One region of the Gilliamella sp. Imp1-1 genome, then DNA from elsewhere that is predicted to be linked to it. Evidence: riboswitches for the same ligand, from Rfam matches in the RefSeq annotation. Region 1 holds a riboswitch; the other holds the start of a gene.
The links. Region 1 has a riboswitch for thiamine pyrophosphate ahead of thiM (hydroxyethylthiazole kinase). Riboswitches for the same ligand answer to the same signal wherever they lie in the genome.

Region 1 (6,297 bases):
AACTCGGCTGGGCATTAAACTGTTACACCTATTTTGGTGAACTAAGCCGTATGACTCAATTTAAAGATAAATCATCTCGTCATTCTGAAAACATCAATGTGGGATTGTTTGATTACCCAGTACTGATGGCTGCGGATATTTTGCTCTATCAAGCAAACTTGGTGCCAGTAGGTGACGACCAAAAACAACATCTTGAACTATCACGCGACATTGCTATGCGATTTAATGCACTTTATGGTGATATATTTACTATTCCTGAACCCTTTATTTCGAAAGTGGGAGCTCGCGTCATGTCACTACAAGAACCCACTAAAAAAATGTCTAAATCAGACGAAAATCGCAATAACGTAATTGGTTTACTCGAAAATCCAAAAGATATCGAGAAAAAAATCAAACGTGCAATGACCGATTCAGATGAGCCACCTGTGGTACGTTACGATCTAAAAAATAAAGCTGGTGTTTCAAACCTACTTGACATTTTAACTGGCGTGACAGGTAAGCCTATCAGCGAACTTGAAAAAGAGTTCGAAGGCAAAATGTATGGCCACCTTAAAACCGAAGTAGCAACACAAGTCATTGATATGCTAACTACACTTCAAGCGAAGTATCATCAGTATCGAGATGATGAAAGTTATCTAATTTCAATAATGCAAGAAGGGGCAGAAAAAGCACGCTCAAAAGCCGAACCAACTTTGAAAAAAGTTTATAATGCAATCGGTTTTGTATAATTGAAGAATTAATAACTGATTGTTACTAAAAATAAAACAGTATGCAATGGCTTTAAGATACAAGGAAAATGGGTAACGATTAAAGCCATTTAAATATACAGGTTAGTTATGAAGATTATTATTCTTGGTGCAGGACAAACAGGTAGTGCGCTTGCTGAATATCTTGTCACTGAAAAACAAAACGATGTCACGGTGATTGATGAAAATTATGATAAATTACAATCACTACAAGAACGTTTTGATTTACAGGTGATTTGCGGAAAATCATCTTACCCACAAGTTTTAGAAAGTGCTGGTGCTGAATCAGCTGATATGCTTGTTGCTGTAACTAACTCTGATGAAGTCAACATGATGGCCTGCCAAATTGGGCATGTCATGTTCAATATTCCACAAAAAGTTGCGCGCATTAGATCACCTGAATACAATAACGAAAACTACCCTCTTTTCAATAAAGATTGTATTAATATCAATCATATCATTGCTCCAGAAAACCTTATCACCAACCATATTAGTCAATTAGTACAATATCCTGGTTCGCTACAATTTGCATCTTTTTACGACAATCGTGTCTGTTTGGTTGCCGTTACCGCTTATTATGGCGGTGCTTTAGTAGGTAGTGAATTATCAGAACTCAAAGAACATTTACCACATGTTGAAGCTCGAGTAGTAGCTATTTACCGTAAAAACCGTTTTATCCGACCGCTTGGTTCAACACTTATAGAAGCGGGCGATATGGTCTACTTTATAACGCCACCCGTTAATATCAAAGCAGTGACCAGTGAGTTACAACGGTTAGAAAAACCATATAAACGAATAATTATCAGCGGCGGCGGTGGTGTAGCTGTCGCTCTAGCAAAACGTTTAGAAAATGACTATCAAGTCAAATTAATTGAGCGGAATGCCGAACGAGCCGAATTAATTGCCGAGCAACTCGTTAATACAACAGTATTACATGGTGAATCATCGGACCAAGAATTGCTCTCACAAGAACAAGTTGAGCTTACTGATCTATTTATCGCTGTTACCAGTGATGATGAATCCAATATCATGTCTTCTATGTTAGCCAAAAGAATGGGAGCAAAAAAAGTAATTGTACTAATTCAACGCCAAGCCTACCTTGAACTAATTAATGATAGTGTGATTGATATTGCGATTTCTCCACAACACGCCACAATATCTGAGCTATTAAGCCATGTTAGACAAACTGGGGTTGTTAAAGTTGTTTCATTAAGACAAGGGGAATCCGAAATTGTCGAAATTATTGCCAATGGTAATAGTGAAACATCAAGACTAGTTGGCAAAAATATTAATGGCTTAAAACTCCCATCGGGTGCAACCATCGGAGCTGTAGTGCGTGGAGAAGATGTTATTATCGTTAATACTGATTTAACCATTGAAGACAATGATCATCTAATCATCTTCTTACCAGATAGAAAAGCAATTACTGATATTGAAAGATTATTACAATAGCTTGTTAAAAACAGATAATCAGTTCATAATAAAAAAATCATTTTGACTCGGGGTGTTTTTTGTCTAAACAAAAAACTGAGATTTCACCCGTTGAACCTGATCTGGATTATACCAGCGTAGGGAAGTCTAAGCCATAAAAGCCTTAAATTGGCAAATTCTTCCCGACATTTATAGAATTAATAAATCAGTAAGAAAGGAAGAAATATGTCAGTAACCAAATCATTCCAAATTACCCAAACCGCTCCTTTTATCAATCATATAAAACAAAAACGCCCACTAGTGCATTGCATTACTAATGATGTAGTCCAAAACTTTACCGCCAATGTGCTACTTGCTATTGGTGCATCTCCTGCAATGGTGATTGCCGAACAAGAAGTTGCTGAATTTGTCAACATTGCCGATAGCTTATTGATTAATATTGGCACTATTCACAGCAACACAGCCCAAAGTATGCTATTAGCGGCCGCCAAGGCACAGCAAACACAAACTCCATGGGTACTCGATCCTGTTGCTGTAGGAGCTGCACTTAATTATCGAACTGAAATTGCACATCAATTATTATCATTTAATCCCACAGTAATACGAGGTAATGCTTCAGAAATATTAGCACTAAATGGTCAAAAATCTTTCTCAAAAGGCCCCGACGGTCAAGACACAACTCAATCAGCTTTAAACGCTGCCCAAGAGCTTGCGCAAAAATATCAAACTATTGTCGCAATGACGGGCGATGTTGACTACATAACTAACGGAAACAGCACATATAGTATAACTGGAGGTGATATTGCTTTAACAAAAGTAACAGGTACAGGATGTTCATTATCTGCAATGGTAGCGGCTTTCATAGCTAATTCGCCTGACCCATTATCAGCCACTGCCTGTGCATGTTTTATGATGAAAAAAGCTGGTGAGCTAGCTAATAAACAACAAGGACTGGGGACTTTCTCGATATCACTATTAGATCAACTCTCAACATTTAATCCATCGCTTTAATAAGGAAATCAGATGAAAAAACAACTGGATTTAACCCTCTATTTAGTCCTTGATCCATTATTATGCGGCGGCATTAATGGCATGGTAAACACCACCAAAATTGCTGTTTCAAATGGTGTGACTGCAATACAGTTAAGATCTGAACATGAATTTAGCGGTAAAGATTGGTACTACGCTGCCTTAGCATTGAAAGAAGCATTAAGCGACACCTCTGTTCCACTATTTATTAATGATCATGTAGATATTGCTTTAGCGGTTGATGCCGATGGTGTCCATATTGGACAAAGTGATTTGCCTGTTGATGTAGCTCGACAACTTATCGGCAAAGATAAATGGTTAGGTCTTTCGGTAACTAACCAACAACAACTTAAAGCAGTTCCTTGGCAGCAGGTTAATTATATTGGCATAGGGCCTATCTTCCCAACCATAACCAAAAAAAATGCAACGGTAGCAATAGGAACAGAACAATTAACTGAATTAGTCAAACTAAAACAGTGCCCAGCTGTTGCCATTGGTGGTATTGATGAAAACAATATAACTAATATTATTCAAACGGGCATTGACGGGATTGCTGTAGTTTCGGCTATTTGTGGCAAAAAAGATATTCAACAAGCAACATTATCGCTTATCAACAAAATCAAACAAGTTAAATAGGAAATACTATCATGACAACAATTGCATTAACCATTGCAGGATCTGATCCTAGCGGTGGTGCAGGTATTCAAGCCGATCTAAAAACTTTTTCTGCACTTGGTGCATATGGTATGTCAGTTATCACTGCCCTAACAGCACAAAGCACCCAAGGGGTTGATGCGGTATTAGCTATATCGCCCGAATTTATTGAAGCCCAATTTAATACACTTTATCAAGATATTCAAATTGATAGCGTAAAAATGGGTATGTTAATGAATAAAGAAATAGTCGCAACCGTTCACCACCTTCTTAAAACAAACCCTATTCCTACTATCTGTTAGATACTGTAATGGTTGCTAAAGGTGGACATCCCCTTTTAAAGTCTGATGCCGTAACAGCTATTCGTGAGCTTTTATTACCCTTAGCCACAATTATTACTCCCAATCTACCAGAAGCAGCCGCACTACTTGATTGTGATGAAGCTAAAACCGAAGATGAAATGCAAAAGCAAGGGCATGAATTACTCAAGTTAGGCTGTAAAGCGGTATTAATGAAAGGAGGACATTTGCCTAGCAATGAAAGCCCTGATTATTTGATCACACACAATAATATAATAAGAATGACCTTTCCACGCATCCAAACTAAAAATACTCACGGAACGGGGTGCACATTATCAGCAGCTATTGCAGCATTATTACCTAAAAATAATTTAGAAGAAGCAATCGCCCAAGCAAAAAATTATCTACAAGGCGCAATTAGCCATGCCGATGATTTAAATATAGGGAAAGGAATTGGACCAACGCATCATTTTTACCGCTGGTGGTAATTGTTCAAAATATTAATGGGATTTACGTTACTAACTATTGCATATAACAACAAATCCCATACGCAACTAATGCAGATCTTTTGCTTCACTCGTACTACAACTGAGCGTTCCTCGCTTTCCTTGCTCGTCTTCAAAATAATCAGCCCAACAACTTTTCATTGATAAATCAATTTGTTTTATCAACTCAACTCTAGTTCCATTATAAGAACAACTAACATAATAAGGTTCAACATCTGTCTTATAATTAACTTCCCATATTAACTCATGTTTCTTACCGTCAACCGTTCCTTTTGCTGGTTTTAAAGCCGCCATTCTAGAAGGCTTATCGTAATAAACAATCATACTAAAAAAGGATGCCTCCTTACTATTTATATCATTAGAAACTTCCCACCCATCAGGCATATTTACAACTTCTTCTTTAATATTAAATTTTTGTGGACAATCAATCTGATAAGCATTAACAAAAAAAACTGCACCACACCAAGCCATAATAGCCACAGTAACACTCAATATTTTACCTTTCATAATATATCCTTATAACAATAGCCTATTAATAAACAGATAAAAGCATTCTAGCATTCCCCAAAATATGCCAATACCTTAAACAAAGTTTTATTAGTTCTGTTTTAATTTGAAATTTCAACAAATTAAAATAGAAAAGATGCTTCAAAATAGCCTAGTGCCGTCAAATATAGATGTAGTTATTACACAATCCTAACAAACTCATAACCAGCCTCATTAACAGCAGTAATCGCAGCTTCTTGCGAAATAGAACTATTTTCGATATCAACCTCGTGTTTGGTTAAATCAACGGTCACTTTTGCATTTGGATCAATATCATTAATTGCTTTTGTTATTGCTTTAACACAGTGTTGACAACTCATATTATCGACTATTAATTTCATGAAAACCTCTCTATTTCTAATGCATTTTTAATAAATAACAGGTCTATTTATAACACTAATTTTATTTGATTACATTTAATTTTTTTTTACAAACATGATAAAATTCACTCACTTTTTATACTTATAACAAAATATTATGATGAAAAAAATAAAATATTCTTTACTGCTAATTTGCAGTTTAATCCTTGTTGGATGTTCTGAACCTAGCTCTATCGACCGTTGGATTGACAATCCTACTGCTAACGAAATAAAAGTCACTATTGATGGTAAAGAACTAACTATCCCGGCCAAATCAGGTGTTAATTATACATTTGAATACGGCAAACATACTTTATCGTATAATAATGACGACTTCAATTTTGTCGTAAAACCGGCTCAATTTGGAGAATTAGGTCTTATTAACCCAACACAAAGTAACTATTATTTATACACTGTCATCTATTCAACGTCTGAGTTGAATGATGAACAATACGAAAAGATCTTAAGAGAAAACAGAGAAATAAATAACATCCCAGCCATTATTGATGGTAAAGAGCAAGAAATAGAAATGCCAGCAAAATTAATCAATGATGTATTTATTGAATACAGCCAATATCGTTGGGATTATTCTTATGATCAACCTTTCCCAGAAGAAATAACCCAAGACCTAAGATTAAAGAAAAACCAATCTTATCAACAACGTTTTAGAAAATTATATCGTGAAAGCGACTTTATTGAATTCTTAAAAGAAGATGAACAAGAAGAC
Region 2 (6,297 bases), on a different contig from region 1:
CACTGTCTTACGGTAATCAATCATTAAATTTTATAGCTAAACCTTCAACAACTAATAGTTCAGGATTAATTAATCCTACTCAAAGTAATTATTATTTATTAACAACTTTCTATACAACTTCAAATGTGAGTGATGAAACTTACGATAAGTTGATAGCTAAATATTTAAATTCAGTTCCAGTAATTATTAAAGGTGAACAGCAAGAGCTTGAACTACCAGTTAAAGTTATTAATGATGTTTTTATTGAGCGTCAAAAAGATTTTTGGGATTATTCAGTAGATGAGCCTTATCCAGATGAAGTAACTTTACGAGGGAAAGGGCAATTTCAATCTCGAAAAATCAAATTATTCCGAGAAGATGGCTTTATTGAAGCTTTAAAAGCAGAAGGGCTTAATGAAAAAGTTGATTTTATAAATGAACATCCTAAATTTTCTGAGCTTAAAAAATATACTATACCAAATATTCAGCTAGATGCTATTGCTTGTAAGAAAGGTCGCGAATTTGTAGAAACGCAGTTAAATGATTGGAATAAGCTTTTTACTCTGACAGGTAAAGATTTAGCCTTGTTATACAAACAGTTAACATCGTCTGAAACTTTTCACACGAAACATGCCATCATAAAAGAATGTACGAAAGCAGAAGATTCAAATCAAAGCTATCAGTTCGCTACAAGAGAACTTGATGGGGCATTCGATGAAACTAAACAACTTAATTTTTTTATAACTCAATAAACTAATTTAAGTAAAGGTAAACATTTAACCAAATTGGTAATAGTTGCCTCTCCTTTATAATATAAGCGCCATATCTTTTGTCAGTGATAAGGCGTTTGTTTTTTTTCATGTATATTCTTTATAGCCGTTTTTTAAACTTCATAAATAAAGCGAGTTGTTCCTACATTAAATTTTTATCACTTCCGATGTTTACAATCTTCATACTAACCTCTAAACTAATCGATGTTCTCAACGGGGTGCCCTGAAGGGCTGAGAATGTTAGATAGAATAACATAACCCGCCGAACCTGAACTGGATCATGCCAGCGGAGGGATTTGAGTTATTGCACTTGCTCAAACCTTTTGTCTTTTATTTGCTATTTTGGAGGCAAAATGTTTTGTAAAAAATTGTTATTATCCTTGGTATTTTCGGTACCTTTTATGGCAAATGCTGCCAATGTAAAACCAACCTTAACTGTTTATAGTTATAATTCCTTTATTTCAGAATGGGGACCGGGAAGAGCAATTGAGAAAGGTTTTGAAGCACAGTGTAACTGTGAACTTGAGATTGTTACATTAGGCGATGGAGTAGCGGTTTTAAATCGAATGCGGCTTGAAGGTGATAGAACTAATGCTGATGTAATTTTAGGATTAGACAATAATCTTTTAGAACAGGCAAAACAAGCCAAAATAGTTATACCTCATCAAATCACTAAACCAGATAATTTAAATACCAACTGGTGGGATAGTGATTTTATGCCTTATGATTTTGGTTATTTCGCTTTTATTTATGATCAACAAAAAATCAGTAATCCACCACACAGCATGCATGAGTTAGTAGATAATAAAGCCAACTGGAAAATTATCTATCAAGACCCACGAACCAGCACTCCTGGGTTAGGTTTATTATTTTGGGTGAAAAATATATATGGTGATGATGCCGCATCTGCATGGGAGAAAATAGCAAAAAATACTGTGACAGTGACTAAAGGTTGGGGTGAAGCTTATGGCCTATTTTTAAAAGGCGAAGCTGATTTTGTGCTTAGTTATAGCACTTCGCCAGTTGCACATATTATGAATGATAATGATCATCGTTATGCTGCTGCTATTTTTGACGAAGGGCATTATCGCCAAGTCGAAGTTGCGGGTATTACTAAGTATAGTCAGCATCCCGAATTGGCACGTGCTTTTTTACAATATTTATTAACGCCTGATGTACAACGTCAATTTGCTGAAAAAAATTTCATGTATCCGATTATTAATATAACGTTGCCTGAAGCTTTTCAGCAAATTAAACCAGTCAATAAAGCCCTCGAGTTTGATGCCAAGCAAGTTAAAAATAATCAAAAGAGCTGGGTGCGTGAATGGAAATCCACCATTAGTAAATAGTTTTATTCAGTATAATGTTGAAATTAAGAACGTTAATCCCTGGCATTAGTGCTGCAAGCTTGATTTTAGTTGTATTAGGTTCAGCACTATTTGCGCTTTGTTTAGTTGCTTTTGAGTCTAATAATTTAACTGTCTATTTTGATAGTTATTTATTACATGTTATTTGGATAACAATATTTCAAGCAACGTTATCAACATTGCTATCTGTGTTATTGGCAATATTGATGGCTAAAGCCCTATCGATAGTCAATTTTTGGGGTAAAAATCTATTGCTACGCATTATGCCTATCACGTTTATATTTCCTACGTTGGTTGTGGTAACGGGGTTATTATCTGTTTATGGGCAACATGGTTTATTAGCGTCGTTTTGTCATTATTTAGGTTTGCCTTTTGTGATATCCATTTATGGTTTAAAAGGTATTTTATTGGCACATATATTTCTTAATTTCCCTTATGCTTGTTGCTTGTTTTATCAAACCTTAAATAGTGTACCAGTCGAACACAAACAATTAGCTGCTCAATTGAATTTTTCGAGTTTTACTTATTTTAAATTGGTGGAATGGCCACTATTGCGTCGACAGTTGCTACCTATGGCATCGCTAATCTTTATGCTTTGTTTTTCTAGCTTTGCTATTGTATTGGCACTAGGTGGTGGACCTAAATATACCACACTTGAAGTTGCCATTTATCAATCCATCCGTGAATTTGATTTGATACAAGCCGTGCTTTTAGCATGTTTGCAGTTGGTTTGTTGTACTTTTTTTATGGGGTTGATGCAAAAGTTTAATTATAGCTATAAATTTAACACTCACTATGTTAAGCAAAGTTATCGTTTACCTGTTTCGTTTAGCTTAATTTTGTCGAGTTTTGTTATTATTGTTATTGGTGCATTATTTATTTTGCTACCCATCATAACTATATTAATAAAAGGTATTTATTTTTTTCAGTGGTCATTTTTTTCAGTGGCCTTTCAACGTGCAGTTATGTTTTCTTTACTAATTGCTTTTGGGGCAGCCAGTATTGCTATGCTACTAGCTTTATTATTACTTTATACAAACAGCCGATTATTGATTAATCAGCAAATAAAATGGAGTAATCGGTTAATGTTAATTGGATCGCTGATTTTAATTATCCCAAGCATGGTGCTGGCATCTGGTTTATTTTTGTTGTTATTTTCGTACGCTTATAGTTCGGTCTTTGTTTGTGTTTTGACGATGCTTTGTAACAGTTTAATGGCACTACCATTTATATTAAAAAACCTTGCTGCACCAATGTATGATGTTACATCACGTTATTGGCAAGTAAGCCAGTCACTTAATATTACTGGCTTTTGGCATTTTTATTTAATTGAATATAAAGCACTAAAAAAGTTAATTATTCAAAGTTTTGCTTTTTCAGCAATATTATCGTTGGGTGATTTTGGTATTATTGCGTTATTTGGTGGCCAGTCAGTCACAACGTTACCTTATTATTTATATGAGCAAATATCGTATTATCGTTATCATGAAGGTGCTGTAACTGCTGCATTATTGCTAATATTATCTTTTAGTTTACTGGTTGTGATAGATTATGATCGAACTGAATCAAATTAATTGTCAATACGATAATTTTAAAATGCATTTTGATATCAAAATTAATGCAAAAGAAAAGGTGGTTATTGTTGGACCAAGTGGTGCAGGTAAAAGCTCATTGTTAAGCTTGATTGCTGGGTTTATTTCACCAAACTCTGGGCAAATTTTACTTAATCATCAAAATATGATTCACACTCAACCAGGAAAGCGACCCGTTTCAATTTTATTCCAACATAATAATTTATTTGATCATTTAAATGTTGAACAAAATATTGGCTTAGGCATAAAGCCTTGTTTAAAACTAAATACATCGGAACGCCAAAAAATAGATGATATGTTAGCTAAAGTTGGTTTAACTGGTTTTAATAATCGTTATCCCGAACAACTTTCAGGTGGTCAGAGTCAACGTGTTGCGTTAGCTCGTTGTTTAATTCAACGTCGACCAATTTTATTGTTAGATGAGCCATTTTCAGCTCTCGATCAAGCATTACGGTTTGAGATGTTAGCATTAGTTGATCAAAGTTGCGATGAGCTCAATTTGACATTAATGATGGTGTCACACAATCTTAATGATTCGCTTAGTTATTTTTCTCGTTGTTTGGTAGTAGATAATGGGCAGATCGTTTTTTATGGTTTACCAAACCAATTAAACCAACCTGAAAATAATCACATTGCAAAGATATTGGGTTTAAATATCTCCAAGAAGTAATAGGTTAGCATTTAATAAGTTATATATTTAAATTTAGATATTTAAAGCTTAAGGTTTTATTAATCTACCAAGCGTATATTGCATTTAATGATCAATAACAACGCAAATTAAATATCTATGCTAAACATAAAAGCAACCCACAAATTTAGCTGGTTAGCACTTATCTTTAATATTCTATTTTTTACTTATTTTTCTAGTGCATTACAGTTATATATTTTTCTTTCGGGGCATTCTAATGCAATTGGACTTCGCGATTCAATTATCTATAGTTTAATTTGGCTTATTCCTGTTTTGATTTTTCCTAATTATACAAGAAAGATTGCGACTGTATTTGGTCTTATTGTCGGCTGTTTGTCTTTGGTTTCAGTCGGCTATTTTGTGATTTATCGACAAGAATTTTCGCAAAGTGTATTTTTTGTTATGGCAGAATCAAATTATAGTGAATCGAGCGAATTTGTTCAGCAGTATTTTAGTATTAAATTAGTTGTGGTATTGATTATTTATAGTTTAGTGGGTATTTATCTTTGGAGTAAAGTCAGACCTGTTTATATTAAAACAGCTACTAAATGGATTGTATCACTATTAATAGCTATTTATGCCATAATGCCTGTGTTTATTAGTGTGACAATAAAAAAATCATCTATTGAAAAAGCCGGAACTCATTTACTAACGCGTATGGAAACAACTGTGCCATGGCAACTTATTAATAGTTATTTGGCTTATCGATCTCAACTTAATAATATGGAAGATATTTTAAATCATTTAGACACTTTACCTCCTGTTGAAAATTTAAAAGATGCTAACGGTAATACGCCTAGGACGTTGGTGTTAGTCATTGGTGAATCAACAACACGTAATAGAATGAGTATTTATGGTTATGGTCGAAATACCACACCTCAAATTGAGCAGTTTAAAAAAGATAATGCTGATTTTGTTGTATTTAACGATGTGGTTTCATCAAGACCTTATACTATCGAAATTTTGCAACAAGCGTTAACTTTTGCTGATGAGAGGCATCCAGATTTATACCTTAAAACACCTTCATTAATAAATCTTATGAAGCAAGCAGGGTATAAAACATTCTGGATCACTAATCAACAGACCATGACCAAGCGTAATACCATGTTGACTATGTTTTCTAAACAAGCCGATGAACAGTTTTATATGAATAACGATCGTAATCAAAGCTCAAGACAATATGATGAATCGGTATTTGAGCCTTTCAAAAAAGTGCTAGCTGACAACGCTGAAAAGAAATTTATTGTTATCCATCTGCTTGGTACGCATATGAAATACGAGTTCCGCTATCCAAAAGACGGTAGGTATGAACGTTTTAAAGATAAGGAAAGTATTCCATATCCTCTCGATGACGATAAAGTATATGTATATAATAGTTATGATAATGCAATAAGTTATAACGATTATGTCACAACAACACTGTTTAATATCTTCAAAAACAGTAAAGAAAATGGTTTTATGTTATATTTTTCAGATCATGGTGAAGATGTTTATCAAACTCCACCTCATAATGTGTTAGGGCGAAACGAGAAGGCACCAACTAAAACTATGTATACTGTGCCATTTATGCTTTGGCAATCGCCAACATGGGAGGCTACGCATCCTAATAACTATCAAGCTTATGTAGATAGAAGATTTAGTACTCAAGATTTGATTCATACTTGGTCTGATTTAGCTGGATTAAGTTATAACTTATATGTTCCTGAAAAAAGTATTGTTAATCCTAATTTTCACGAATCGATTCGTTGGATTGGCGATCCTTATGATAAGAATGGCTTAATTGATTTTGATAAATTAACTAAGTAATTCAATTAGGTTGTTTACACAAATATTTAAGGTATAATATTGTATATTTATACAGTTATATTTAAGTGTTGTGAAGCCCGCTATGCGAAAAATTA

Region 2: another riboswitch for thiamine pyrophosphate. It lies ahead of thiB (thiamine ABC transporter substrate binding subunit); the one in region 1 lies ahead of thiM (hydroxyethylthiazole kinase).

The regions. Positions count from the first base shown of each region.
Region 1 is NZ_LZHK01000114.1:27,978-34,274, forward strand. It holds gene trpS (tryptophan--tRNA ligase) at 1-728, shown strand, start outside; gene trkA (Trk system potassium transporter TrkA) at 837-2,198, shown strand; TPP riboswitch at 2,237-2,338, shown strand; gene thiM (hydroxyethylthiazole kinase) at 2,403-3,188, shown strand; gene thiE (thiamine phosphate synthase) at 3,201-3,842, shown strand; partial or broken gene thiD (bifunctional hydroxymethylpyrimidine kinase/phosphomethylpyrimidine kinase) at 3,854-4,647, shown strand; gene A9G38_RS09660 (STY0301 family protein) at 4,714-5,172, opposite strand; gene A9G38_RS09665 (heavy-metal-associated domain-containing protein) at 5,352-5,552, opposite strand; gene A9G38_RS09670 (hypothetical protein) at 5,689-6,297, shown strand, end outside.
Region 2 is NZ_LZHK01000001.1:1,751-8,047, forward strand. It holds gene A9G38_RS00020 (hypothetical protein) at 1-731, shown strand, start outside; TPP riboswitch at 954-1,062, shown strand; gene thiB (thiamine ABC transporter substrate binding subunit) at 1,103-2,098, shown strand; gene thiP (thiamine/thiamine pyrophosphate ABC transporter permease) at 2,113-3,690, shown strand; gene thiQ (thiamine ABC transporter ATP-binding protein ThiQ) at 3,668-4,378, shown strand; gene cptA (phosphoethanolamine transferase CptA) at 4,496-6,202, shown strand; gene dinB (DNA polymerase IV) at 6,285-6,297, shown strand, end outside.